One region of the Pedobacter antarcticus genome, then DNA from elsewhere that is predicted to be linked to it. Evidence: riboswitches for the same ligand, from Rfam matches in the RefSeq annotation. Region 1 holds a riboswitch; each other region holds the start of a gene.

Region 1 (7,461 bases):
AGCTTTAAAAGGTAAATACATTAAGGTTAAATACATTACGCAGATCAATGCTACATCACCAATGTTTGCCTTCTTCTGTAACCTTCCTCAATATATTAAAGAGCCATATAAAAGGTTCATTGAAAATAAATTACGTGAGAATTTTGACTTTAATGGAGTTCCGATTCAAGTTTATTTCAGACAGAAATAAGCTGTTAAAGCTATCGTTTACAGAGGGGTTGTTCATTCATTTGAACGACCCTTTTTTTATTGCAGTGCGTTGAGCGCTTGCTTCACCATACTGTCGCTTTGGTTCATCGCTTTATAATAACCCGCATCACCCAGATAATATTTATAAAGCAAGGCTTTAAGGTCAGTACAGATTATTGGTTTTGCACTAGCCAGCTGCCGCTGATCGACTGTTATATCCTTTGCTGCAATGAACCTGATGAAATCCCTGTAATCAACGTCACTGATCTTAAATGCTGCCAGATTCTGTTCTAGAAACTGTACAGAATAACGCGGGGCAAGAATATCAAACACAAAATCAAACATGACTTTTTTAGTCAGCAAGACATTATAGGTTTTGTTCATACCAGCCGTATCCATTTTAACATAAATATCAGGTTGTATGCCACCGCCAGCAAATACTTTTTTGCCGGAACCTGTCGTATATGCCAGATTTCTGCGCAGTGAGTCTTTAGGCACAAAATTATTATCAGTTAGTTCACCGTCATTGAAACGGTCTTCTATTTCGTTCTGGTAAGCTGTAAAGCCTTTCTTATAAGATTTTTGAATACTGCGGCCGAGCGGGGTGTAATAACGGGCAATTGTAAGGTTTAAAGCAGAACCATCCCCGAAAGGAAACTGCTCCTGAACCAAACCTTTACCGAAAGAGCGGCGCCCGACGATAATTCCCCTGTCCAGATCCTGCACCGCACCAGCGAGAATTTCACTGGCAGAAGCCGAGTTTTCATTGATAAGCACAGCCAGCTTACCTTCCTCAAACTCACCACCGCCGGTTGCGATATAATCTGTTCTTGGTTCGTGTTTACCTTCCGTATAAACAATCAGCTTATTCTCCGGAAGAATCTGGTTTGCCAGGCCGGTTGCTGCAGTTAGATATCCCCCACCGTTATCACGAAGATCAAGAATCAACTTCTTCATTCCAGCAGCTTTCAGATGACGGACCGCTTCAACAAAATCTTTATCCGTACTCGCACCAAATTCACTGATCCTGATATAGCCCGATTCTCCGTTGATCATATAAGCAGCATCAATACTACTTACGATTACCCTTCCTCTTTTTATAGCCAATGAAACCGGATGATCTGCACCAGAGTGCAAAACCGTAAGTCGTACAGAAGTTCCGCGTTTACCTTTGATCCGGCCAATCATATTATCTCTTGTGAGTTTTCTTCCGCTCACAAAAACACTGTCAACCTTCAAAATTTTATCACCAAGTTTTAAGCCAGCTAAAGAAGCGGGGCCGTCTTTAATTACTTTCGTAACCAGCAAAGTATCTTTAAGAATATAATATTCAATTCCTATCCCTTCAAAATTACCCTCCAGCATATCAGACTGTTCACTTGCCTTTAATGGGGGAAGATAAATACTGTGCGGATCGAGCTTATGCAACAGGCTGTCGATCTCCAGATGGCTCAGTGTATCGGCGTTAATTTCATCAACATAGTTTCTATTGATCAGGTTGATGATCTCGTCCACTTTTTCCATGGAACTATCCGCATATTGAATATTACGTTGCACCGTAAAGCCCTGATCCTTCAAAAACCTATAGCCCAAGTACATACCACCTATTAAAGTGACTGAATAAGTAAGGGCGATTAGCAGATTTTTACGGGTAGTTGGCTTCATTGGTGAGTAATTGCACAAAGCTATAAAATTAGGCTGTCAATTAACTATTTAACCCCCGCAGATTTATAATTGTTTCATATTTTCTCACAAATACCGTACTTTATAAAGAATTGGCTGACGAAGGCTTGAAATATCCTGCGCCGGCTGGCATCAATAACACATTTGAAAGCAAATTTATGATACGCACAACTGAACAGGACTCCCTTTATAACAATATTGACCAAATGAGCTTTCGGGAAATTCTTACCGGTATTAATCAAGAAGACCAGACCGTTCCGCATGCTGTGGCCAAGTGCATCCCGCAGATTGAGAATCTGGCCGTTGCGGTTACCGAAAGGATGAAAGAAGGTGGCCGGTTATTTTATATCGGTGCCGGAACCAGCGGTAGATTAGGCGTGGTAGACGCGTCAGAATGCCCTCCCACTTTCGGGGTGGCGTTCGATGAAGTCGTCGGCATCATTGCAGGTGGTGATACAGCCATCAGACGCGCAGTGGAGAATGCCGAAGATGATACTGAACAAGCCTGGAACGATTTATTATACTATCAGATCGGGCCGAAAGATAGTGTAATCGGACTGGCTGCATCTGGAACTACTCCATATGTAATAGGCGGCTTGAAAAAAGCAGCAGAAAACCAGATCCTTACCGGCTGTATCGTTTGCAACTCAGGAAGCCCGGTAGCGGCAGAAGCGCAATATCCGGTAGAAGTAGTTGTGGGTCCTGAGTTTTTAACCGGTTCTACAAGAATGAAATCAGGCACCGCACAGAAACTGGTTCTTAATATGCTCAGTACTACCGTAATGATCAAATTAGGCAAAGTTAAAGGCAACAAAATGGTGGATATGCAGTTAACCAATAGTAAGCTTGTAGACCGTGGCACGCAGATGGTAATGGCAGAACTTCAAATCCCCTATGAACAGGCAGAAGCTTTGCTTATTGAGCACGGAAGCGTACGCAAAGCAGTAGAAGCCGGTCAAATTTAAACAAAGATTTCATGCACGAAATAGAACCATTTTACCGCTGGAGAGATGATTATATCGCCGCGGAAGATCCACGATCCCCTTTTTATAATACAGAATATTCAGAGTTTTATTTTGATAAGCAACTCTATAATTACCTAATCCATCCACAGTGGGATGACTTCGGGTCTACTACGTTATACATTAAAGTCCTTTATACAGATTATGAAAGGCAATATTCTATTATCGAATTTATAGGAGAGTGGAATGATGCGATCTCCAATGATATTATGCTGCTGAAAAGAGAAATCCTGGAGCTGATGATAGATGAGGGAATTCATAAATTTATCCTGATAGGAGAAAATGTCCTGAACTTCCACTCTTCGGAAGACAGCTACTATGAAGAGTGGTTTCAAGATGTCGAAGATGGCTGGATAGCAGGGATTAATTTTACACCCCATGTGATCGAAGAGTTCCGCAGCAGCAATATTGATTATTACATCAATTTTGGCGGTCAGCTTGACGATTTGGCATGGAGAACCCTCAAACCGGTACAAATTTTCAAAAAAGTTGAAGAAATCCTGACAAAAAGGTTAGGGGCATAACCTTTGTATACAGTTTAGAATCGGTATATTTAAATTAAAAATTAAAACGAATGGAGAACAATAATCATAACTGGTCAAACCAATCTGTTTTTGTAGAAAACCAAACAGGAACAGTGGCAAAGAAATTCTTTGCAAACGTATTTCTATGGATGTTTGTGGCATTAGGTATTTCAACCGCAGCTGCAGTTTACATGGCCAATACACCCGAAATGCTGAATTACCTGATTAATCAGGAAACAGGCAAAATGTCTATTTTAGGATATGTAGCTATGTTTGCACCACTGGGTTTGGTTATGCTAATGAGTGCGGGCCTTAATAAACTCTCCTATTCCGCTTTACTGGGTGTTTTTATTCTTTACTCTTTACTTACAGGAGTAAGCTTAAGTTTCATCCTGTTAATTTATGCATCCTCTTCGGTGATTGGCTGTTTTGCAGCTGCTGCCGGTATTTTCGGTTTAATGGCTGTTTTAGGCTATACAACCAATACTGACTTGAGTAAATTCGGCCCGATCCTTATGGTTGGTGTTGTAGGGCTGGTAATTGCGATGGTTGTTAATATGTTTCTGCAAAGCTCGCAGTTCGATTATATCATGAGTTTCTTTGGTGTAGCAATCTTTACTGCGCTGACCGCTTATGATGTACAGAAATTAAAAAGAATTGGTGCTGGTCTGGAAGAGAACGGATCTACAATGGCAGATGCAGATTCTAAAAAGCTAGCGATTATGGGTGCATTATCCCTGTATCTTGACTTTATTAATATCTTCCTATTCTTATTAAGAATCTTTGGCGGAAGAAAATAAGCTAACACATTCCACAGAATAAAATACCGAAGGCCGTGCAAATATGCATGGCCTTCGGTATTTTATTGCGTTTACACACCAATTTCTTGGAATTGATTTTTCTTTTTTGCATTTTTGCACCAGCTTATAAAGAAAGACGGAGGGATTAGACCCGACGAAGTCTTAGCAACCTGTGCTGACAAGGTGCTACATTCTACTCGAACGCTGCGGCTGTTCCTGAAAGATAAGTTAATTCGATCCACCCTGGATTTCTGATTAAGCATATTACCCTATTGTAACCCGTACCCTTATTTATTCCGGAACTGTTTACAATACCAATTGAATATGCATCCAAGCTATGAGCATTAGAGAAGATTTAGAGCAAAGAATATTAATCATAGACGGCGCCATGGGAACCATGATCCAGCGTTATACCCTTTCAGAAGAAGACTTCAGGGGGGAGCGTTTTAAAGATCATCCCTGTGATGTTAAAGGTAACAATGACCTGTTGAATCTAACCAGGCCAGATATTATTAAAGCCATTCACACCGACTACCTGAAAGCTGGTACCGACATTATAGAAACCAATACCTTTAGTACACAGCGTATTTCACTGGCCGACTATCAGATGGAAGAGCTAGACTATGAAATGAGCTTTGAAGGTGCTAAAATCGCAAAAGAAGCCGTCAATGAGTTTATGGCCAAAAATCCAGACCGCCGGTGCTATGTAGCAGGTGCGATTGGACCGACCAACCGGACTCTATCCATTTCACCAGATGTGAACGATCCTGGTTACCGCGCTTTAACATTCGACGAACTTTCAGATGCCTATTTTGCGCAGATCAGAGGCCTGGTAGACGGTGGATCCGACCTGTTAATGATCGAAACTATTTTTGATACACTGAATGCAAAAGCAGCGATTATTGCCATTCGTAGATATGAAGCAGAGATTGGCCGTAAAATAGAGATTATGATCTCCGGTACCATTACCGATGCCTCCGGAAGAACCCTCAGCGGCCAGACTGTAGAAGCTTTCTTAAACTCGGTAATCCATGCCCGTCCGCTAAGTATTGGTTTTAACTGTGCTTTGGGAGCTAAAGACATGCGTCCGCATATTGAAGAGCTTGCTGCAAAAGCTAACTGTTATGTATCGGCCTATCCAAATGCCGGATTACCGAATGAATTTGGCGCATACGATGAAATGCCTAACGAGACAGCAAACCTTGTAGACGATTTTATACAGCATGGCTTTGTCAATATTGTGGGTGGTTGTTGTGGCACCACACCAGAGCATATTGCTGCTATTGCAGCGAAAGCCAAAGGAATCAGGCCAAGAGTTCTCCCCACACCGGAGCGTTACCTGCGCCTAAGCGGATTGGAACCCGTAACTATCACCCCCGAAAGCATCTTCGTCAATATCGGTGAAAGAACCAACATTACCGGATCTCCTAAATTCTCTAAACTAATTCTGAGCGGTGACTATGAAGCCGCTTTGACAGTAGCCCGACAGCAGGTTGAGGGCGGGGCACAGGTCATTGATGTCAATATGGATGAGGGAATGCTGGACTCAGAAGCGGCAATGACCAAGTTTTTGAATCTTATCGCCTCAGAACCAGATATATCTAAATTACCAATCATGGTAGACTCCTCTAAATGGAGTGTTATCGAAGCCGGCCTGAAATGCCTTCAGGGTAAGGGCATTGTCAATTCAATTTCCCTGAAAGAAGGCGAAGATAAATTCCGTGAAAGTGCGCGTAAGATTATGGATTATGGCGCAGCGGTCGTAGTTATGGCCTTTGACGAGAATGGACAGGCCGACAACTATGAACGCCGTAAAGAAATCTGTAAAAGATCTTACGATATTCTGGTAGATGAAATAGGCTTCCCTGCAGAAGATATTATCTTCGATCCGAATATTCTGACGGTTGCAACCGGACTGGAAGAGCATAACAATTATGCTGTGGATTTCATAAATGCTACACGCTGGATTAAAGAAAACCTGCCTTATGCTAAAGTAAGCGGGGGTGTCTCCAATATATCCTTCTCTTTCCGTGGAAATAATACGGTAAGAGAGGCCATGCACTCGGCGTTCCTGTACCATGCGATCAAAGCAGGTTTAAATATGGGAATTGTAAATGCCGGAATGCTCGAAGTATATGAAGCTATCCCACCTGAAATGCTGGAAAGAGTTGAGGACGTCCTGCTAAACCGTAGAGAAGACGCAACAGAGCGCCTGGTAGATTTTGCAGAAACCGTCAAATCAAAAGGAAAAGAACTCGTAAAAGATGAAGAATGGCGGAAAGCAAGTGTAGAATCACGCCTTTCCCACTCACTGGTTAAAGGTATTATCGAATATCTGGATGCCGACGTGGAAGAAGCCAGACAACAATATCCAAGACCGATACATGTCATAGAGGGGCCTTTGATGGACGGAATGAACATTGTCGGTGATCTGTTTGGTGCCGGAAAGATGTTTCTGCCGCAGGTAGTTAAATCTGCGCGTGTCATGAAAAAAGCAGTGGCCTATCTCCTACCCTTTATTGAACAGGAAAAACTAGATAATCCAGATGGTGATCAAAGCTCATCAGCAGGAAAAATATTACTTGCCACCGTGAAAGGTGACGTTCATGATATCGGTAAAAACATTGTAGGTGTAGTACTCGCCTGTAATAACTTTGAAATTGTGGATCTAGGCGTTATGGTTCCCGCACAGGAAATCATTAGAAAGGCTAAGGAAATCAATGCAGATATTATAGGCCTGAGCGGGCTGATCACACCTTCACTGGATGAAATGGTGCATTTTGCTAAAGAGATGGAACGTGAAGGATTTACTTTACCTCTGTTGATTGGCGGAGCGACGACTTCAAGAATCCATGCAGCGGTAAAAATTGCACCTAATTATTCGGGACCTGCGATCCATGTGCTGGATGCATCCAGAAGTGTAACCGTTTGCAGCACACTTATGAACCCCGATAACCGGGGGGAATATATTCGGCAGATCCGTGAGGACTACGATAAGGCCAGGGAAAACCACCTGAATAAAAGATCAGATAAACGTTTCAAATCATTAGAAGAAGTAAGAGCAGACCGCTTTAAGATAAATCCGGCACTGGTCGCTCCTGCTCCAGCTTTTACCGGCACACGTACATTTGAAGACTATCCGCTTGATATTCTGGTACCCTATATAGACTGGACACCATTTTTCCATACCTGGGAACTGCGCGGCAGTTACCCGAAAATATTCAGTGATAAAAACGTCGGTAT
Region 2 (7,461 bases), on a different contig from region 1:
CAAAAAGGCTTCCAGATCGTTGATTTCAACGTCTGTCAGTCCAAGAGGCCTGCTCAGCGAAAGGTCCCGGTTCTTCCCGTTTTTAATAAACTCGTCAGGGTTATTATAGTATTTAATGACGTCTTTTAGTGTTTTAAACATCCCATTATGCATATAAGGGGCCGTTAAAGCCACGTTCCTTAACCCAGGGATTTTAAAGTGCCCTTCGTGCTCAGGGTTTTTGGTCACCTCAAATCTACCGGCATCTTTTAAATCGGCGCCATTAAATAAACCTATACCTTTAAAACGGTCTGCGGTAAAATCTTCTCCTGAATGGCAATTATTACAATTTGCTTTTCCAATGAACAACAGCCGGCCCCGTTTTGCCGATTCGGAAACAGCATTATCATCCCCGTCGATATAACGGTCATAAGGGCTGTTTGAGGTTTCCAGCGTACGTTCATAGGCTGCAATTGCTGCTAACAGGTTCTTCTGGTTTGGTGCAGCATTAAATATATTCTGAAATAGCTTCGCATAGGTCTGGTCTTTCTGCAACCTCTCCAACGCTTCAGCAATTGGAAGATTCATCTCGACCGGATTAATGATGGGCTGCAAAGCCTGCTCTTCCAATGAAGACACCCGCCCATCCCAGAACAGGTTCGGCCGACCAGACAGATTGGTAACTGAAGGAGAATTCCGCGAGCCTATTGTTCCTCCAACTCCCACGCTGAAGGTCGCTGTATCAGCAAAAGCAAATTCAGGTTTATGGCAGGACGCACAGCTGATAGATTTATCTTTAGAAAGGATCGGATCAAAAAACAGTTTTTCTCCAAGGCGTTCTTTACTGTTAATCACATCTGGATCATCGGCACCAAAGCCTGCAATGATAAACACCAGTGTGGTGAGCACTACGGAAATAAGTATTTTAGGTCTTCTCATTTTATTTTTTTAGCTGTCAAATCAAAAAATCCAAATCGTTAAGGCTGCTGTAGGAACCGGACAGGAAAACCCTGCCCGGTATCTGAATGATCACCAATTTTATTTATTGGCCACAAGCTGTATGTCGAGTTCAAAATCGTCATAGATGGTCTTATCTCCCAGATTTTCAAAAAAACTTTTAGACCTGAATTTGATATCATATTTGGTCCTGTCTACTTTGATCTTTGCTTTAGCAACCAGTTTATTATTATCTACGGTTACATTTGCCGGAAAGGTCACCTCATTAGTAATGCCTTTAATGGTTAGATTCCCTTTGATCTGATATAGTCCTGAACCTTTACTTTGTGCAGAAGTGATTACAAATTTCGCCGTACCAAACTTTTCTACCGCAAAGAAGTCATCACTTTTAAGATGTCCCAGGAGTTTTGCATTGCCCTCCTTGTCTTGGATATCGGTAACTGTGATTGTCTTGGTGTCTAGTTCAAAACTTCCTCCTTTAAGTACGTTGTTATCTACTTCCAGTGATCCTGAACGTACCTGAATAGTGCCGGCGTGTTCACCAGTAACTTTCTTTGCAAGCCATGTCAGCTTACTCTGGCCAGGATCCACTTTAAAGGATATAGCTTTTTTACTTAGTTCCAGCTTGGTAACTGAACCCGCAGAAGCATACCTGGGCGCAATTGTAAAAGAAGAAAGCACAAAGACAGTTGTTACTGCAACTGCAGTCAGGGTGGTAATTTGTTTCATATCTGAGATTTTTAGTTTTAATATTCTGTTATTATCTGCTGGCAGTCTGCGTAGCAAAATAAGTTGCCGGTGGTACAGGCTCAGCAAGTAGCTCATCAAGTACTTTGTTGAATTTCTTCTCGTATTCTGAATAATACTGTCCGGTAACTGTTCCGGTATAGCCGGTATAAATTTCTCTCACTTCACCTTTACGGTCGATGATAATGGTTGTAGGATAGGCGACGAATTTATTAAGTGCTGGTAATTTGTCGGCAACCAGGCGTTTGTCTGCTAACCCGCCAAATAAAATATCATATTTGATTTCATATTTATCACGCAGTTTACCCAGGGTATATTTACCATACTCCAAATCATCTTTCTGTTCAAATCCAATGGCAATCGCTTCAACACCGCGTTCTTTATTTTTATTGAACCAGGGTGACAAGAAAACTGTCTGGTCGGTACAATTCGGACACCATGTACCCACGAGTTCTACGATCACGACCTTTCCTTGGTATTTAGCATCAGTTAAGGAAACCGGCTTACCAGTCAAATCCGGAAATGTAAATGCAAGCTTTTTTAACCCCGGTTTTAAGGACGTTAATGTGTAAGGATCCGGTAATTCGGCTTTGCTATCTTTTACACCTGTAAATTTCAGGTTGTCATAAATCCCCTGACTTATTTCACCGGATAAGGTTCCATCTTCATTGATCGTACCTCTGTAGATTCTGGGGCTGGGCCCACTAAATCCAGATAATACGAACTGGTTACCTTGTACTGTTCCTTCCAGTTCCCTGCTGTCCCCTGTAACCTGCATAACCACACCGGTCAGTTTGTTACCGACCTGTTTAAGAACGGCAACTTTATTTGGTACAGCTTCTTTTGAGAAGCCTTTAAACTCCCACTTACCTGTCAGATCGGCTGCTGGCGCAACGTCTTTACCTGGCTCCACGAATCGATAGTCCTTCCCTTGCTCTGCAGTGAAAGGAAGTGCATTACCACGAAGGCCCGGAACCAGACTTCTATATTCGCCGCTTATTTTTCCGTCACTCTCTATTTTAGCTACCAGGGCAGCGTCGTAGGTATTCATCTTAATAAAAAGCGAGTCTTTACCTAGATACTGGATATGGAAATCGTCCCTTCTGCTCCCGTTTAGTAAGGTAAAAGTTGCCGTTTCGACATCTTTACCCTTAAGTTCAAAATTAAAAGGCACTTCACTTTCACTTACTTTGAAAACGCCGCGCCAGATGCCTTCTTTAATAAATTTCCTGGCTGTTTTAGGGTCTTCTACAGTCTTTGTGAATGCCAGAGAAGAGGAAGAAATAAGCGTAGCAAGGGCTAGCACCTGTATTTTATACACATGATATTTCATAATAAAAAATTTTTGGTTTATATTAAACTGAGGTTATTTGGATAGCCAGGGACTCTATTTTCCTTTATTATAGGCTACGGTTAGGGATTCGGGTACAGGCTCAGCAATGAGTTCATCCAGAACTTTATTAAATTTTCGCTCATATTCCTCGAAGTACTTTCCGGTAACCGTCCCGGTATAACCGGTATATATTTCTCTGACATTACCCTTTCTATCAATAATAATTGTAGTAGGGAATGCCACAAATTTATTCAGCGCAGGCAACTTTTCAGCAACAACTTTCTTATCGGCAATTCCACCGAAAAGTATGTCATAAGTAATTCCATACTTATTTTTCAATGTACCTAAGGTATATTTTGCATACTCCAGATCATCTTTTTGCTCAAAGCCAATAGCGATTGCTTCTACTCCACGACTTTGATTTTTCTTAAACCAAGGTGCAAGAAATACGGTCTGATCTGTACAGTTAGGGCACCATGTGCCTATTGTCTCAATAATAACTACTTTACCTTTGTATTTTTCGTCACTTAAAGAAACCTGTTTACCATTTAGATCGGGGAAGGTAAATTCAAGTTTATTATATCCTTCTTTAAGGAAGGTTAATTTATAAGGATCCGGCAGCGCTGCTTTTTCACTACGCTGCGCATCGAACTTCACATTTTTATAGATGCCAAAACCCTGTTCACCAGAGATACTATTGTCATCATTAATTTTCCCTTTTACAATAAACGGACTCGGCCCGGTAAAGCCTGATAATTCAAATTCATCACCCTGAACTGTACCTTCGAGTTCTCTGGTATCACCAACCACAGTCATAATTACACCGGTTAACTTATTTCCGGTCTGTTTAAGCAAGGCAATTGATGCAGGAACTGCGTCTTTAGTATAGGTTTTGATTTCCCACTTACCTGAAATGTCATGTTTCGGTGCAACATCTTTCCCGGGTTCTACAAAACGGTAGGCTTTACCATATTCTGCCACAAAGGGTAAAGAATTACCCCGGAATCCAGGAACCAGGCTGCGATATTCGCCCGTCAGCGTACCATTATCTTCGAGTTTTGCCACCAGCGCAGCGTCATAAGTGTTCATCTTTACATAAATTGAATCCGCTCCGAGGCGTTCAACATGAAAATCGTCACGTCTGGCTCCGTTAATCAGCGTTAAGATGGCTGTCTTAGGATCCTTACCTTTAAACTCAAAATTAAACGGGACTTTTGATTCACTTACATTAAATACGCCACGCCATATGCCCTCTCTGGGAAGTGGCTTTGAACCGTTCGCAGATACCGTTCCCCCCAGTAATACTACTGAGGTCATCAGGCATGCAATTTTAGCTGAAATTGTAGTTTTCATCATCGTTATTAATTTAAATACTATAGTTTCATAGTGTTTAATAACATCGTACTGACCTTCATGTCCACGCAAATACCCTCTGCAGATGCAGGTATTCAACTGGATTTCCTTAACATGAAACGGTGAGTAACTTGTTATTGGTTAATTTATAATCTATTTCTAGATCAGTTTGAGCACTTTTTCCTATGGAAAGTTGCTAGAAGTTCAACGAGACTGCCTCTCCCTTCTTCTGTATAAATCAACTAATTAATGGTGGTGATTAATTAGGTACTTCCTGATACCCCGGTAGCTTATTAAAAGAATAAATGACCACCATAATATTCTATCAAAATGCCCCGGGGTACCAGGATTTTAAATGAGAATATTAAAGAATTACCTTTAAATGGAGGCCAAAATCTTAATTTATTAGAAACAACAGCGCAGACGATCTTCTGAACACAAATTCAGCATATTTTCTTTGAGCGGTCTACTGGATATCATAATGAGAGTTTTATGTTTTTGTTAATTATTTTTTATAAATATAGGGAGTATAGATCACTTACACAATTAAATCTACCAAAATAGTAGTATTAATTATTAAAACACTGATATATAGGTTATTAATATTTTAAACATGTTACAAATCTGTCTTAAATTATGTTGCACGATCCTTTTCAGGCCCAGAATCAGCCTGCTCACCTTAATGTCTTAACGCTTAATTAGCGATGTTGTCCGGACAAATGGCATCTGCTATATCTGATCTTTAAATATAGCAGATGACTTTGCATTTAAGCTACCTTATTCTGCGGGTTTCCAACCCACATTCGCTGCAGTCGCTGTCTCCCCGTATTTTCCTTTTTCATTAAAATAATCTTTACCTCCAAAAGTATAAACCGGTTGTTTCACAAGATCCAGCTGTAACTGAGGAATTGGATATTCAGTGGGGGTTCCGCCTACCAGCAGGTTATTACGCCGCATAAAAGTGAAAGGGATAAATGCCCCCCCTGCCCCATCGATTTCTATCGCATATTCGTAATGCAGAGCCTTTCTCAAACTGTCTTCATCTGGAGCAACATTAGGCAGACCTCCGGCAGATTTTCTGGATGCCGTAGCTTCATTCAACAGGTTCGCTGCTCCCGAATAATCCTTTAACCAGAATTTAGCTTCAGATTTCAACAGTCTGAGCTCTTCAGTAAGGAAGTATGGATTTACTGCACCCGGGGTATTTAAGGTATTCGCTACATTAAACCATCTTACACGGGTGTAATTGGTAAACAAGCCACGTCCCCGGGACTCAATCAGAATTCCGAAACTGGTCGAATATCCAAAATACTTATAGAACCGCTGATCTTCACTCTCAATAGCGGGCAAAATACCAGTCTGCGGATAAATCTTAGGTGTTTTTCCTGTCTTATCAGCAAGATAAGCAACTTTCAGATCCGGTGGAAGCCAGCCTGAGCCATCAGAATTACGCTGTAGCAAGTTAGTGAGCAGCTGATTATAATAACCGCCCGTAACAGTGCTTATCATATAATCCTGAGTGATTCCTTTTTCCGCATATTGCAAAACTTTCGTCCAGTGCGCGCTTCCGAGTTTTTCAGATTCTTCTATATCCCTGGACTCCGAGGACAGAATACGTGCCGCCATGGAATTGGCCAGCCTGATAAAGTTTGCTTTGTTTAATGTCTGACCTCTTAAAAAATCAAATTTAAAGCTCTGATTAGCTTCAGCCAATGTAATTGATTTATCTATAAGTCTGATACTGTTAGCGATAAGTGCTTTATAGGAGTCTGGAAAATCTTTAGTTGTCAGATTTGCATCATCGACAATAATACCTCTGTCGAAAATCACACCGAGATATCCCTGAGCCACGCCTTTTGCATAATAAGCCGCAGCAAGGCAATCATCAGTACGGTCTACGCCTTGAGTATCAAAAATGCGCTTGCCTTGTTTTTCTATGATATCAACAGCCAGTGTTGCATCCAGGTTAGCCTGGTATAAGTTGTTATAAAAGGTATTCCAAGTAACTGCGCCCCGGTAAGAAGTGTTATTATTTAAACGCAGACGGGGCTCATTAGCGAAGTCCCACCAGGACGAATTACCATTGGTATTTGTAGTCTGATCTGCCAGCAAGCTGAAATGCGTTCCGGCAGAACTTGTCGAAGTTGAAAAAACAGTCTGAACACTGCTAGTGGTAAGTTTAAGACCAAGATCTCGGATCTGATCAATGGCTTCCTGATTAGTAAGCGTTGTTGGATTATCGAAGTCCGTTTTCTTACATGCTGTGAACAACAAAGGCAGTAGTAATATATAGTATGGTATTTTCATGAGTTCAAGGATTAAATCTTAAAAGTTAAGTGTCAGTTTCGCGCTGTAAATGCGGTAAGCCGGGTAATCGTAGAAATCCTGATCGCCTTCCGGAGTTACTCCCGTAAAAGAAGTCCAGGTATATAAATTACGTCCGACCAGAGAGAATCTTGCTGCGCTCAGTGCTTTATGAATGCCTAAAGATTTTAAAGGTATTTTGTAACTCAGTGAGACTTCCCTCAATGACACATAACTACTTTTCCTGAGCCAGTAATCTGTCGTTTGCTGCGCGTTGAAAACCCCTGTAGTAAAGGCTAAAGGTAGTCCTGCTTCCGCAGCCTGATCTGAAAATGGCGATCTATACTGGTAAGTGAGATACTGCTGGGTCTCATTATACTTCTGCCCACCTTGTTTCCAGTCCAGCACTGTATAAAGCGACAGTGGCCCAAGGTTGAACGTATTAGAAAATCCGATCACAAAATCTGGTTGTGCATCCCCTATGACTTTGGAGTTTCCGGTCGCTGCATTTTCGTAAAGTAAAGGAGTTTCAGTTGCAGTGCCCATCAGGCTCTTCAAAACTACAAAGCCTAATTTATTGACTGTAAAATCTGACAATGGATGAATCCCTCCAGCTGCGTTGGTAACAACGTTATTATTATTTGTCTCGAGTTGAGACAGATTTGTCAGAATACTATATCCGTAAAAGGCAAATGGGCTTACACCTTCTGCTTTCCGGAAATCACCGTCTGTAAACTCAGGGATCCCGCCTAAAGAGGTTATCGTAGAACGGATACGGCTAAATGTCA
Region 3 (7,461 bases), on a different contig from region 1:
TACCATTCTGATTACCGGAAAGGCCTATACTACCTCGGAATTTCAGTTCATCAAATATGTTCAGATCTTTGATAAAAGTCTCTTGTCCAGCTCTCCAGGTAAGTCCTCCTGATGGGAAATAACCCCATTGTTTATTGATCCCGAATTTCGAAGAGGCATCAGCACGAATACTTCCATCAATAGTGTACTTGTTGTCATAGGTATAACTTGCTTTACCAAAAAAAGAAACCATTTTATTCTGCGAGCGGGCTGAAGATCCGGAGCGGATAGCTGCATTATCTATCGACCTCAAAGAATTGGTTGCAAATCCGGTTCCGGAAGCGCTGGTAGTCTCATATAATTTGGAATAAATGGTATTCCCAACCAATGCATTGATATTATGCTTTTTATTCTCACCGAAGGATTTGATATAGGTTAATACCTGCTCATTTGTTAAGACCAGATTTTTTGTTTCATAGGATGCTGCAGAACCATTAGAGGCAATACCAGCACTAATCAATGTATTACTGTAGCTATTCTCATATACGCTGTTATTATCGATACTCCAGCTGGTTCTCAGCTTTAATTCCGGCAGGATTGTATACTCTCCGAATACATTACCAATCGTACGCCACCCAACCGCATGGTTATCCAGGTTTTCTATCAGTGCCAGGTGGTTATCAAAACTTCCATAACGGGCATACGTTCCATCTGGCTTGTAGATAGGCAAATATGACCTTGGGAAAATGGCTGAGTTAATTACACCAGTCGGATTATTATCACTTCCACTCAATGCTCTTTCAGTCCTGGTAAAATTAAAGCTGGTTCCAATTTTTAATCTATCGGTTAACCGGTTGTCATAATTGAAACGCCCGGTAAATCTTTCAAAATCCGAAGGCTTCACTACACTCTCTTGTTTTAGATAGCCTACACCAGTATAGTAGGTACTTGTTGCAGAACCTCCTTGTGCAGATACTTCGTAATTTGAAGTTTTTGCAGTTCTGAACAGTCCGCTTACACGGTCATATGTGGGCTGGGAAGTCGGATCTGCGAACGGAAGCACAATAGTGGAAGGATCTTTCTTCTGATCCAGTCCTGTATTCAGCACCGCCTCATTAGCCAGCATCGCTGTCTCAGCGCCACTAACGCTCTTGAATTTATTTACAGCTTCAGACCAGCCCTGATAAGTACTCAGGTTGATTTTCGCTTTAGTGTTTAAACTACCGCGCTTAGTCGTGACCAGCACAACTCCATTAGCGCCCATAGATCCGTAGATGGCTGTTGCACTGGCATCTTTAAGGATAACCAATGATTCGATATCTTCAGGGTTAATATCTGCAAGTGGGTTTGATGCAGTCTGGTTACCCAGACCGGCCCTGATGGAATTGCTACTATTTACAAATACACCATCGATAACATATAATGGTTCTACAGATGCATTTATCGAGTTATTTCCACGAATCCGGAAAGTGATACCTCCACCAGGAACACCGGAGTTGGAAGATACCTGTACGCCGGCAGCTTTACCCTGAATAAGTTGATTGAATCCAGATCCGCCGGTTGCAGTCAGGTCCTCTCCTTTTAATGTGGTAATAGAACCAGCGATAAACTTACGTTCCTGGGTACTGTAGCCTGTTACAACTACTTCGCTAAGTTGCTGAAGATCGGGCTCCAGTGCAATCACTTTACCGATATCCCTAAGCTGAACGGTTTTACCTAAGTATCCGATATAGCTGAATAAAAGACTTTTTTCTGCTTCAGCAACACGAATACTGAATGTCCCGTCAGTATTGGTTAATGTTCCGGACTTCTGCCCTGAAACCCTGATACTCACTCCTGGTAAAGGCTGCTGATCAGTCTGATCAACCACTTTACCAGTAATGGTCCTGTCCTGCGCCTGGACTTCCAGAGCGAATAGGACCCAAATTATAAATAGTAATTTTGTTTTCATTTAAGCTGATTTATAAGAAACAGGTATGAATTCAAACAGGTAGATGGATGGCATAGCAAAGCCACGCTACAGTTCCAACCCGGAATTTTCACACGAAATAATAGATATAGCTATCCCTGGCCCCCTATTCGGGCGCATCATTTTATAGCTGAAATTAGAAATGAAAAGCCGTAATACGGCTTGTATGAGGCAGGATTATGCCATCATACAACATCGCATGGGAGTCATGCAATCAAGAGAAACTGGAGAAAGTGTAATAAGATTAATCGACGTCTGCACAGCAGGGAGAGACCTGGAATTAATTTGGTTCTGAGTCATGTTTATTGAGGTTAATATAAAGGGTGTTTTTTGTGTCTGGATTATTTATCGAAAAGTTCTTTTAATTTTTGCTGTAATTCTTCTCCGCGAAGGTTTCTGCCAACAATGACACCCTGAGGATCTAACAAGACATTGGAAGGAATGGCTCTTACACCATATAATTTCGCTGGCGCACTATCCCAGAAAGCAAGGTCTGAGACCTGCGTCCAAGCTAAATGGTCATCTTTGATAGCCTTTTCCCAGGCTTCTTTGGTTTTGTCCAATGAAACACCTAAAATCTCAAAACCTTTATCATTATACTGTTTATAGGCAGCTACCAGATTTGGATTCTCTTTTCTACATGGAGGACACCAGGCAGCCCAAAAATCTACCAGCACATATTTACCCTGAAAATCGCGCAGATTTACTGTTTTTCCTTCTGGAGTAACCGAATGAAAATCCGGTGCTTTTTTTCCTACACTCACATTTCCCAATACGGTAACCAGCTCATTCAGAACATTTACATAGGGTGTGTTTTTCAGGGAAGGGTCAAGCAGTGCAATATTTGTCTTAATTTCTTCAGGGCTTAATCTATAAGAGAAGTCGCGGTATAAGATATAAGCTGAAACAATCGAAGCGGGATTAGCTTTGATAAACGCTGACACGTCGACATTTCTTTCTTTTTTATAAGCAGCGAACAGATCTTGTGAGGGTGACCCTGTTACTTTGGATCCTCTGTAATAAGCAGCTGTGTCCAGCTCCACATTTACCGCTCCGCTTTCCAGAAATAAATAAAAAGGACTTTGATCTTTATAAAGCGTTACGCCGTAGAGTTCCGGCAGCTCCAATTGTGTTTTAAACTGGAACTTCCCCTCATTCAGACTCGCTGAATCGATAGTGATAAAAGATTTGTTGTAAAATTTCTGCAAATAGATTTTACCAGATTTCAAACCGGGTACAGTACCTGTAAGCGTTAGTGGTTTTTTATCCGCTGCCTGTAAAGACAAAGTGCTTAGTAGTAAGCCTGCAGTTAAGATTTGTAGCGTTCTTTTCATTTTATCTTCTTTTAAGGTTAACTATACTGTTAAACTCCAGAAAAATAATAATGCTTCATTACCTTCAAACGGGGTAAACTACATTACTTATATTTCTCCTCTCGGAGCTGGAATTAGCACCTTTCATTCCTGCAGCAGGAGCGGAGGTTGCCAAGACGTTACAGGGCCATTCCCTCAGTCTTTCTTTATAAGTATAGTCGGTATTTTTAATTACCAGGTCAAAGATATAAAAATATACTACTAAATCAATAGATATTATTTTAAAATATTGAAAACACTCCAAAAATGCATTTTTTGACCAAAAAAATTATAAACTGAGATAAAGTAATGCTGCTAATCCTGCCCCGATCATTGGCCCTGCTACAGGAACCCATGCATATGACCAGTCACTTCCTCCTTTATTCTTAATAGGTAATAAAGCATGTATAATTCTTGGTCCAAGATCCCTTACCGGATTGATCGCATAACCAGTAGTTCCACCTAAAGATAATCCAATTGCCCATACCACAAATGCAACCGGAATTGCACCAACAGTACCCAACCCTATCGCTGTTTTAGTCTCTGTAATCTGCGCCCTGGTGATGTAAAAAACGGTGAAGATCAGAACAAACGCCCCGATAATTTCACTTAATGTATTAGAAAAGTAGTTTCTTATCGCTGGCCCTGTACAGAACACAGCCAGGATTAAAGGTGCCGAATTGGTTCTTTTAAAATGATCTGCGTAGACCACCCACACCAATAATGCACCCGCCATTGCGCCCAGCATCTGCGCCGTCATATAACTGAGCACATCAGCCCATGGGAATTTGCCGGCAACCGCGAGTCCGAACGTTACCGCAGGGCTCAGATGTGCTCCGCTATAGGGCCCGGCGATTGTAACCCCTGTAAAAACAGCCAGAGCCCACGCTGTTGTAATTACAATCCAGCCACTATTCTGGCCTTTCGTATCATTTAAAAGGACATTGGCTACCACGCCATCACCCAGTAATATCAGGACCATTGTCCCTAAAAATTCAGCTGCAAAAGGTGTCATATCTGATTGTATAAATGGAAAATTATATTGCCCGGTTGAAAATTAAATTACACGTCTTCCGGTAATTCATCGTTCCAGCTTTGCGCTGCATGCACAGCTCTCTTCCATCCTTTAATTGCATTTTTAAGCTTATCCGATCCGCCCTGTGGCTCGAATACTTTTTCCGACTGCCATTGCTGACTAATCTCGTCAACGCTTTCCCAGTAGCCTACCGCCAGTCCTGCCAGGTAGGCTGCCCCTAATGCAGTCGTCTCCACTATAGAAGGCCGGATCACATTACAGCCTAGAAGATTTGCCTGGAACTGCATCAGCAAGTCATTAGCTGTTGCACCTCCGTCAACCCGCAATTCCTTTATCGGCATCCCCGAATCTGCTTCCATTGCTTTCAATACATCCATGGTCTGAAAAGCAATGGATTCTATTGCAGCCCTTGCGATATGGCCTGAAGTAGCGCCCCTGCTTAACCCAACTATGGTTCCCCTGACGTCAGGTTTCCAATACGGCGCTCCCAGTCCCGCAAAGGCGGGTACAAAATACACGCCCCCGTTGTCCTTTACACTCAAAGCCAGTTTCTCTACATCTGCGGAATTCTGGATAATACCGAGCCCATCACGCAGCCATTGAACGACTGCGCCCCCTATAAAAATACTACCCTCAAACGCATACTGGATCTTTCCGTCAATCTTCCAGGCAACAGTGGTCAGCAAGTTATTTTTAGAGGCGATAAACTCCTCACCTATATTCATCAGCATAAAACATCCGGTTCCATAGGTGTTTTTAACCATGGCTTTATCCAGGCACATCTGTCCGAATAATGCGGCATGCTGGTCGCCGGCAATTCCGGCTATTGGGATTTTTGAAGCAAAGATGGTAGTCTTGGTCTCCCCATAAATTTCGCTGCTCTGTTTAACCTCAGGAAGCATAGATGCAGGGATATCAAATAAGTCCAATAGTTCCTGATCCCATTCCTGCGTGCGGATATTAAACAGCATTGTTCTGCTGGCATTGGTAATATCTGTAACATGGACTTCTCCACGGGTAAAATTCCAGACCAGCCAGGTATCTACTGTTCCAAAGACCAGTTCTCCAGCTTCTGCTTTTTCGCGCGCACCAGCGACATTCTCAAGTATCCAGTTAATTTTAGACGCAGAAAAATAGGCATCAATTACTAATCCGGTCTTGTCCCGTACCAGCTCTGTCTTTCCCTGACGCTGCAATGCCTCACAAAAGGGTGCGGTTCTGCGATCCTGCCAGACAATAGCATTATAAATAGGTATACCGGTATTTCTGTCCCATACAATCGTTGTTTCCCGCTGATTGGTAATTCCAATCGCCGCGATTTGCTTTCCATTAATCCCCATTTTTACTGTGGCCTCTGCAGCAACTCCTGCTTGCGTTGCCCAAATTTCCGTAGGGTCATGTTCTACCCAGCCTGATTGCGGAAATATCTGTGTGAATTCCTTCTGGACTACAGACCTTACTTTTCCAGTATGATCGAAAATAATAGCACGTGAACTTGTAGTGCCCTGGTCAAGAGCTAAGATGAATTTTTCCATAAGATGATATTAAGGTTGGTATGGCTCTAATAAATAGTTTTGAGCAAGTTGAACAAACTCCTGCTTTTGCTGGTCTTCCCAGCTCAGATCATAATTCAGCTCTTTTGCCATCAGCGCAGCTACTCCGGCAGCGGAATCTATCGCTGCTCTGGCATCCAGAAACAGCATCCTTATTCTCCTTGCAAGCACATCTTCGACTGTTCTCGCCATTTCATGACGGACAGCCCAGATAACCTGTGCCTGAATAAAGGGTAAACGCGGGTGGATCTGAGTTTTCCATACCGGGTTTTCCTCTGCCAATTTAAGCAGTTGAGGCAGGTCCGTACCATACACCGACAAAGGCTTTGTCACGTCTAATCCAGTCTGACTGCCATGTATAGGCAGATTTTTCGTTTTACAATTCTCCGGAGGTAGCTGAGCGGTCCTGTATATCTGATTGACTGTATCTTCTGCCATCCTCCTGTAAGTAGTCCATTTTCCTCCAGTCATCGTGATCAGTCCTGATTTACTAACCAGTAGCTTATGACTTCTTGAAATTTCTTTGGTTTTAGTTGATCCCTCTTCGGGCGCTGCCAAGGGACGCAGACCTGCAAAAACACTTAGTACATCTTTACGCAGGGGCGCTTTAAGCAGGTAAGTGGCAGTAGTACGCAATACGAAATCTATTTCTTCTTCGAGTGCAACCGGTTCCAACCGGTGTTCATTCAACGGCGTATCGGTTGTACCCAGCACGAGTTTATCATGCCATGGTACCATAAATAATACTCTTCCGTCTTCGGTATGCGGAATCATGATCGCCTGATCTGCAGGCATAAAGCTACGATCAACAACGAGATGGATTCCCTGACTGGATCTGACCAGGGATTTTCGTCCCGGCTGGTCATCTTGCAGCAGCTCGTCAACAAAAACACCTGTGGCATTGACAACAGATCTGCTCTTTAGCGTATACTGCTTTCCTGTTTCTTTATCTGTGGCACGAACGCCTGAAATCTTTCCTTTTACATCCTTAACCAGACCTTCCACCCGGAAATAGTTTAATACAGTTGCCCCTTGCTCCAGTGCTGTCTGGGCCAGGTTTACAGCGAGTCGTGAATCGTCAAACTGTCCATCATGATAACTGACTCCGCCATGAAGTTTCTGTTGATTTATTGTTGGAATTGCATTCACTATTTCAGTCCGGGATAAATGACGTGCTCTTCCAAATCCAAGTTTCCCGGCAAGCAGGTCGTATACAGACAAACCAATAGTATAAAAAGGTCCTGACCACCAGGTATAATTAGGAATTACAAAAACTTCGTTCTTAACCAGATGGGCTGCATTCTTAAGTAGCAAACCTCTCTCATAAAGCGCTTCTCGCACCAGACCGATATTTCCCTGTGCAAGGTATCTGACTCCACCATGCACCAGTTTAGTACTCCGGCTGGAGGTACCCTTTGCAAAATCAGCCTGCTCCAGCAATAGGGTCTTTAGTCCCCTGCTCGCTGCATCAACTGCTGTCCCCAGTCCTGTCGCTCCCCCACCTACGATAATAACGTCCCAAAGTTGCTGCTGGTCATCCAGTATTTCAATCAGTTGTTTCCTGTCAGTTTG
Region 4 (7,461 bases), on a different contig from region 1:
CTCTGCTCCTGTTCGCCGCAAAATTAACATCAACATCCCAGGTGAAAGCTTTTTTAACAGGAGTTACACCTAATTGAACCTCAATACCTTTGTTATTTATCTTTCCGGCATTCAGCAGTTTAGACTTAAAACCCGTGCTCTGACTCACATCTACGCTCAAGATCTGATCATAACTATTTGTATTATATAAACTCAGGTCCAAACGGACTCTTTTGTTAAAGAAACTCGCTTCTGCTCCTAATTCAGTTGAAGTCGTTGTTTCCGGTTTTAAATTAGGGTTAAGATCTGTTGTGGAAGGACTCAACTGTGGATTGGACCCAAATGGGGCACTAAAACCGTAAGTGTTAATTAAACGGTAAGGATCTGCATCTTTACCAACTTTAGACCAGCCTCCGCGAATTTTGGCGTAATCAAGTACCTCACTCTTAATATCCAGAGCCTCCGTTAAAACAAAGCTTCCGTTAAATGAAGGATAAAAATAAGACCGGTTTTGCGCCGGTAAAGTAGAAGACCAATCATTACGTGCCGTAATATTTGCAAAAAGATAATTTCTGAAACCAAGTTGCGCGGAAGAATAAATACTGTAAGATTTCAGCTTATTATAAATATTTGACGAAGTGAGCGGATCACGTGAGTTATTCAGCGCATACAAACCGGCTACTGCAAGACGCGGTGCACTCTGATCATTCTGCTCGATATACCTCGACCGGATATTTGCCCCTACGAGTGCTTCTAGTGTAAAGTCAGAACTTAGTTTTTTATTAAGATTCAGCGTCCCATCTGTATTAGTCTCACTAACAGTGAAAGCACTTTCTGTATAAGAGCCGAAAGGCGATCCGTTCGTACCGTAAGCTACACGAACCTTTCTGCGGTCATTATAATAATCTGTACCTGTACGAAAATTAAAGTCCAGACCATCAATAATTTTGTAATTCAGACCTACGCTTCCAATTAAACGGTTTCTGTTTTGGGACACCGTATTTTCGTAGGCAACCCAGTAAGGATTAGAATAGTAGCTATTATTCCAGTTGAACGTATTTCCGTCTTCATCCAGATAATTTTTGAGCTCATTAATATCTACCTGTCTTCCAAACCAAGCGAACTGAAGCATTGTACTCGTAGACCTTGAGCCACCAGTTCCAGGAAGATTGTCTGAGCCAAGTTTGCTATAATTAGCATTGGCGGTGAGACTCAATTTCGGTGTAAGCCTTAATGTTGTGTTCAAGGTCACTGAATTTTTTCCCTGACCTGAATTCGGAACTACACCGACCTGTTTTAAATTATTATATGATAACCGGTAATCAAATTTCTCAGTTGCATCTGCAATTGCAATACCATTATTCAATGAATATCCTGTCTGAAAGAAATCACGTACATTATCCGGGTGTGCGACAAATGGAACCGCGACACCTTTAGAAAAGAACTGAGGCAATAAACGTCCATCCATTCTTGGTCCCCAGCTTTCATCGACCCCATCATTCAGACCCTTTCCTTTTCCATCTACATAACTGAACAGGCCTTCAGAACCCTGGCCAAATGCATTTTGATAAACAGGCAATGTAGCAATAGTCTCCAGCACAGTATTGGAATTTACTGTGATGCCCACTCCTCGTTTTGATTTACCAGTCTTCGTTTTAATGATGATGACACCAGCCGCAGCACGCGATCCATAAAGCGCAGCTGCATTTGGCCCCTTCAGTACGCTGATCGATTCTATATCGTCTGCATTAATGTCCGAAATGGCATTAGCATAATCACGTGCACCTGCAGAATTCAATTGAGAATTATCCACCGGAATCCCATCTACTACGAACAGAGGCTGGTTATTTCCTGAAATGGAGGTTTCCCCACGTATCACCACTCTTGAGGAACCCATGTCTCCCTGACTGTTCGTTACTCTCACACCGGCGATTTTTCCAGCCAGCGCATTAACTAAATTCGTTTCTTTCGCCTCCGCCAAATCCTGACCCTTGATTTCCTGCACGGCATACCCCAATGATTTTTTTTGCCTGTTAATACCCAGTGCGGTCACGACAACTTCATTAAGCGCATTTTCAGTCGGCTGTAATGTGACCAGTAATGCGCCTGCATTTCTATTAATCTGGAGTTCCTGTACTTGAAAACCTATATAAGAAAACACCAGTATGCTTCTGTCCGGCGCGACAATAGAAAAAGAGCCGTTGATGTCTGTAGCAACCACCTGAGAGGAGCCTTTAAGGGCTACGGACACACCCGGTAATGTCTCCCCCGTGGAGGCTTTAACAACTCCTTTAATAGTGGTATCCTGTGCGAAAGTCAGTTGTGAAAGCAATATCAGGAAGAGTATCGCTGACAGTTTTATACTTTTAAACATAATTATTGATTATTGATGATAAGAAAATTTAGACATACCAATCCCACTGCGGCTTACGTCCGCTTTTTTTTAAACTCGAAATATAACAGGAGGTGTCTTTAAAATTTGTTTGTCCAGACAGCCAATACGTAAACGTAATCCGGTCTGGCTGAGGGTAGATCACTCTTAGGTAATGTTTTTACATCTGTACTCATTTAAATTAAACATCCAATACAATTAAAAGCGGCAAAAAAAAACACCGCTGAAAATCAGAAGTGCTTGCGTTTATGTCAGACATAAATTATTTGCATTCAACTGACTTAACTACCCCGGGCTGTCCCGGGATGGAATTAGCACCATTTCCATTTTCACGGACGGTTGCTAAGGCTTCAAAGGGCCATTCCCTCCACCTTTCTTGATAAGTTCTTTAAAATAACCGGGGCAAATATATCATTCATAATTTAAAAACTACTTATTCTGTAGAATTTATTTGAATATTTTTTATCTGCGCATAATAGCCAGCTATATTTGACTATTTAATTAGTAGCCTAATAAGCTGACCGATGAAAATAAAAAGCTTTTTATTAAGCTTTTTCAGCTTCGCTTTATCAGGCCGCTATATTTTCTCCGGAAGAAAGTATACAGTTTTGCATTTGGTCGATTTTCATTTAAAAATCATCCGCTTTTCCCTCGCTCCTTATTCGATTCTGACCGAAGGAACAGCGAAGGAAGTCCGAAGAAACAGCAAAGGAAGTGGGAAGGAAATGTTAACCACACCAACACAAGACAAGGATTAATCAATAGTTAATTTACATTTATAAGGCCATTATTTCATTCATGTAACCTATATAGGCCTGCTTATAGTTCATATCAGCATGTTCAGGAGACGAAATGTAGGACTTAAAATCTTCCAGATCGCTTTCAGTAAACCCAAGGCGGTTAAAAAGCACCTTGTCCATTTCCCAATTCAAAGGGTTTACTTTCAGAGATTCCATTCGTTTAAATAGCGACAAATTTTCACGAAACTCTCTGTAAGCGACTGTCTGCCGGTAGTAAGCTATATAAGTTACCATTGTCTGATAAGTTGCGGGCCTGCCAATCCTGGCTTCTCCTAATAAAATCTCCCTTAATACAGGTGCTTTCAGCAATTCCACATCAAGACTGTCAAATGTGATATACGTTTTGAGCGTAAGAGTGTCTACGGCAAACAGGCTATCCTTACTTTTTAGCTCGTGTTCCAGAAAATATGGTCTGTCTGAAAGCTTACGCGCACCACTTCTGGATTCCTGTGCAGATAGGGTAAAAGATAAACAGCAAAAGAAAATCAACACGAATACAGATAGGTCACATTTTTTAACAGATTTCATTCAAATAGCTATTGAGCTCGGCATTATTGCGGAGACAAAGATAAACTAAACAGGATATTCGCTATATAAAACCTTAAGAGCTTTAGAAATTGATAGATTTTTTTCTCAGTCCAACCTAAACTCACAGCTCAAGCCTGATCGACTTTTCCATTTTGCCAGATAAGGAATTTGGATGAAGCTTTAACCAGTTGCTTACGCAAAATGAATGCATCTATGGGGAAATATACAAAATACTATATAGGTATTTAGTATTTGTAGAGTTAGTTAGATTTTAAATAGGAAAAATTTCAACAAAAACTATGATCATGTTCAAATAGAATCAAATGTTATCTTTTATATAAAAGATATTTGCTTAATTGTACTATGCAAGAACTACATAAAAAATTATTGTCTATGCGGGCTACCCAGTTCCACGATATTACGGCCTTCAAAGATCTTTTTGTAGAACTTACAGTCAGAAAGGGAATGTCACTGGACAACAGTGGATATTCATATCCTACTTTATACTATGTAGAAGAGGGACTGGTGATGGGTAGCTGCATCATCAACGAACTAACCTATCCTTCCTGGATAATCGACAACGGATTTATATCGCCTGCCGGGGTCTTTTCCAATCAGTTACCATTCGAAGAAAATATACAGGCAATTGAAGAATCACGGGTGTATGCACTAGAGATGAATACAGCGGAATTGATACTTCGGGACAGTCCATATTTATGTAAGCTATTTTTAGAAATACAGGAAGAAAGCCTTCATTTAGCCAAAGAAAGAGAGATCCTGCTCCGAATGACAAATGCGAAAGAAAGATTTAACGCCTTTGCTAAAAACCAGAGATCAGTTCTGTTCAGGGTTAATGCAGCGATATTAGCTAAGTTGCTTAATATGAGCAAAAACCACTTGTTTAAGATTAAGAAATCATACTTGCTGAGAAAATAAATTAAAACAGAACCCAGGATATAAGTTTACATTTAGCTATACAACTAAATGTAAACTTGAGTATACTCAACATACAAGTGATGAAATCTCCCCCGCTGTCACGATGAAATTTCTCGATATAGAAGGAACATTGCACTAAAATTTCCTCAATTGTCGTCAACGGTCAGGTCAACTCTCCCGTATAGCAAATGCGCTCCAAGAGCCAGAAACGTAAAAAATAAACCAACCATAACGACCCCATCCCATTGGTAATATCCCCAGGCTAAAGATGCCAGATAAGTACCTATCGAACCACCTATAAAGTAACTAAACATATAAACTGTATTCAGGCGATTGGTCGCTCCCAGATTTAAGGCAAAAAAACCAGCCTGATTCATAATATGCATGGATTGTAAACCCAGATCAATAAGTATTATGCCGCAAATTAGCCCGATATATGTATACCCGGCAAAATAGAAAACTACCCAACTCAAAATAAGCATCATAATTGCTGCCAGAACAATAGTGAAAGGTTTTACGCTTTTACTAATTCTACCGACTAGTGCTGCTGCCAGCGCACCGGCGGCACCAATTATTCCAAATGATCCGGCAACTGCAGCGCCCGCATAAAATGGCGGACCCTTCAAATGAAACACCAATATCGTCCAGAATGCACTGAATGCAGCGAAGCCCACCGCTCCGCGGAATGCTGCAAGGCGAAGTACGGGCTGAGTTCTGGTCAAATGAATAAGGGATTTCATCAAAGCAGTATAACTGCCTTTAAATGACGGCGGAACTTCAGGTAATTTTACAGCGACCATTCCAGCCAGGATTACCATCAGTGCTGCAGCAATATAGTACATCGCTTTCCAACCCCATAAATCCCCGACAAAGCCACTGACCACTCGAGACAAGAGAATACCAATTAACAACCCGCTCATAACCATCCCGATTGCAGAGCTCTGCTTTTCTCTTTTGGCTAGTTCTGCAGCCATCGGAACAAACATCTGTGGGATTACCGAGGTAAAACCAACTGTAAAACTTGCAAGTAACAGCCAACCGAGGTTTGGAGCTAAGGTCATTCCGAGCAAGGAAAGGATGATAAAACAAAAATCAATCAGAATAAGCCGTTTTCTAAGAAACATATCACCCAGAGGGACAATGAAGAGTAATCCAAATGCGTAACCTACTTGTGTAAGCATTGCAATATTGCTCACCTGACTTTCAGTCACAGACAGATCTCTGGCGATCAAACCCAATAAAGGCTGGTTATAATAGTTATTTCCAACCACCAGCCCGCTGGCAATAGTCATTAGCCATAATGTAGTCTTAGTGAGTTCTGGTTTATTCTGTTTCATTATTTAGTATACAATATTTCCACGATGGACCAACGATTTCACGGGTGATATTCTGGAAACCGCTTCTGCTGAACAACTAGCATCTATAAGCACGAAATCTGCTGTATCACCAGCCTTCGGCCAAACCTGATTTCCTTTGTCGTCTAATGGCAGAACATGATGAGTAGCCAATCTCAGACTTCTGGAAAGGTCGAACTCATTACGATACCCGTATAACTGTGCAGAAAGATTCGTTTTCTGCAATATACTACCACTTCCAAATGTACTCCACCAGTCAATAATACAATCGTTCCCTGCCATGACGTCTACTCCATATTTATAAAGCGTAGGGATTGGCATCACATTGCGTGTGAATGGTATAGTTGAAGTAATACCAACTTTCGCGTTGCCCAGTTTTTCCGCTATCTCTTCTGTTTTAGCCGCATCAAGATTCGCCAGCGCAAAGCTATGACTTATAAATGTTTTACCTTTTAACTTTGGGTTCTCCACTACTTTATCTATCAGATAATTTATGGTTTTCATTCCTGACTCTCCCGCTTCATGCAGATGTATGTCGATACCTTTATTATTATCCAGCGCAAGCTGAACAACCAGGTCCATATGTTTTTCTATGGCACCGTCTATGGTATAAGGATCCAGTCCACCTATAAAATCTACATCCATTTTTGCAGCTTCCTTCATGAGCTGTTCCGATTTTGTGTAATAAATACCATGTTGCGGGAAAGCCACTATTTCTGCATGAAAAGAGTCTTGTTTATTCTCTAGGGCTTTCTCCAGATGCCTTAACGAGTCAAGTCCAGACGTGGGATCGATATTTACATGTGTCCTGGCGTAGTTTGTGCCGTAACTTTGCATCAGTTCTATCAACTTCTCTGTCCTTGGAATTGACGTTTTAAGCAATTCAGGGATAATTTGCTGTTCATATGCGATCATATCTTTCACAGTCTTTCGTTTATTCGGATTGGCCTTCCAGGGTAAACCATAGCCCGTCTTGTCCAAATGAATATGCATATCCCGAAATGCCGGAAGCATCAATAGTCCCTTTGCATCGATTGCATCTGAATTGGGCTGGTTAGGCAAAATCGACTTAATCTTACCATCACTGACTTGCACAGTAAAAAGGTTTGTTTTGGTATGGCTGACTTCATCATCTTCGTAATCAAAACCGGTTTCCAGTCTGACGTTTTTTAAAATAAAGCCTTTGTTTGCAGCGGATTTAGCTTTTAATAAATCGTTAGGAGATCTGTCCCCGGCAAATGCGGAGGAAGGCCCCAATATACCGGTACCGGCTGCTATCAGAATTGATGAATTTTTTATAAAATCTTTGCGTGAAATTGATTGTACAGACATAATATTCTTTTTTATACAAAGTTATAACCACACCGTGGTTACAGAAGGTCTTATTCATCCCATTACTTGTAAAATTTATAATTATAATGGCAACCTGAATTCTCTCGGGCTGGTGCCGGTCTGCATTTTAAAAAATTTA

What was found. Region 1 has a riboswitch for S-adenosylmethionine ahead of metH (methionine synthase). Riboswitches for the same ligand answer to the same signal wherever they lie in the genome.
Region 2: it holds a riboswitch for S-adenosylmethionine, as region 1 does, so the genes downstream of both, BLR53_RS11850 (peroxiredoxin family protein) here and metH (methionine synthase) in region 1, are expected to answer to the same signal.
Region 3: it holds a riboswitch for S-adenosylmethionine, as region 1 does, so the genes downstream of both, BLR53_RS13540 (TlpA disulfide reductase family protein) here and metH (methionine synthase) in region 1, are expected to answer to the same signal.
Region 4: it holds a riboswitch for S-adenosylmethionine, as region 1 does, so the genes downstream of both, BLR53_RS00910 (SusC/RagA family TonB-linked outer membrane protein) here and metH (methionine synthase) in region 1, are expected to answer to the same signal.

What each region holds. Positions count from the first base shown of each region.
Region 1 is NZ_FNGZ01000004.1:52,920-60,380, forward strand. Features, by position in the region: gene der (ribosome biogenesis GTPase Der) at 1-190, shown strand, start outside; gene BLR53_RS10155 (S41 family peptidase) at 247-1,854, opposite strand; gene murQ (N-acetylmuramic acid 6-phosphate etherase) at 2,031-2,837, shown strand; gene BLR53_RS10165 (hypothetical protein) at 2,849-3,418, shown strand; gene BLR53_RS10170 (Bax inhibitor-1/YccA family protein) at 3,469-4,218, shown strand; SAM riboswitch class I at 4,340-4,448, shown strand; gene metH (methionine synthase) at 4,556-7,461, shown strand, end outside.
Region 2 is NZ_FNGZ01000005.1:56,247-63,707, reverse strand. Features, by position in the region: gene BLR53_RS11865 (cytochrome-c peroxidase) at 1-918, opposite strand, end outside; gene BLR53_RS11860 (YceI family protein) at 1,018-1,665, opposite strand; gene BLR53_RS11855 (peroxiredoxin family protein) at 1,697-3,016, opposite strand; gene BLR53_RS11850 (peroxiredoxin family protein) at 3,071-4,372, opposite strand; SAM riboswitch class I at 4,513-4,609, opposite strand; gene BLR53_RS11845 (RagB/SusD family nutrient uptake outer membrane protein) at 5,147-6,676, opposite strand; gene BLR53_RS11840 (SusC/RagA family TonB-linked outer membrane protein) at 6,695-7,461, opposite strand, start outside.
Region 3 is NZ_FNGZ01000006.1:126,265-133,725, reverse strand. Features, by position in the region: gene BLR53_RS13545 (SusC/RagA family TonB-linked outer membrane protein) at 1-1,930, opposite strand, end outside; gene BLR53_RS13540 (TlpA disulfide reductase family protein) at 2,290-3,282, opposite strand; SAM riboswitch class I at 3,367-3,476, opposite strand; gene BLR53_RS13535 (MIP/aquaporin family protein) at 3,590-4,315, opposite strand; gene glpK (glycerol kinase GlpK) at 4,363-5,871, opposite strand; gene BLR53_RS13525 (glycerol-3-phosphate dehydrogenase/oxidase) at 5,881-7,461, opposite strand, start outside.
Region 4 is NZ_FNGZ01000001.1:199,605-207,065, reverse strand. Features, by position in the region: gene BLR53_RS00910 (SusC/RagA family TonB-linked outer membrane protein) at 1-2,353, opposite strand, end outside; SAM riboswitch class I at 2,650-2,757, opposite strand; gene BLR53_RS00905 (hypothetical protein) at 2,896-3,129, shown strand; gene BLR53_RS00900 (hypothetical protein) at 3,148-3,699, opposite strand; gene BLR53_RS00895 (hypothetical protein) at 4,063-4,635, shown strand; gene BLR53_RS00890 (MFS transporter) at 4,782-5,972, opposite strand; gene BLR53_RS00885 (amidohydrolase) at 5,976-7,322, opposite strand; gene BLR53_RS00880 (helix-turn-helix domain-containing protein) at 7,404-7,461, opposite strand, start outside.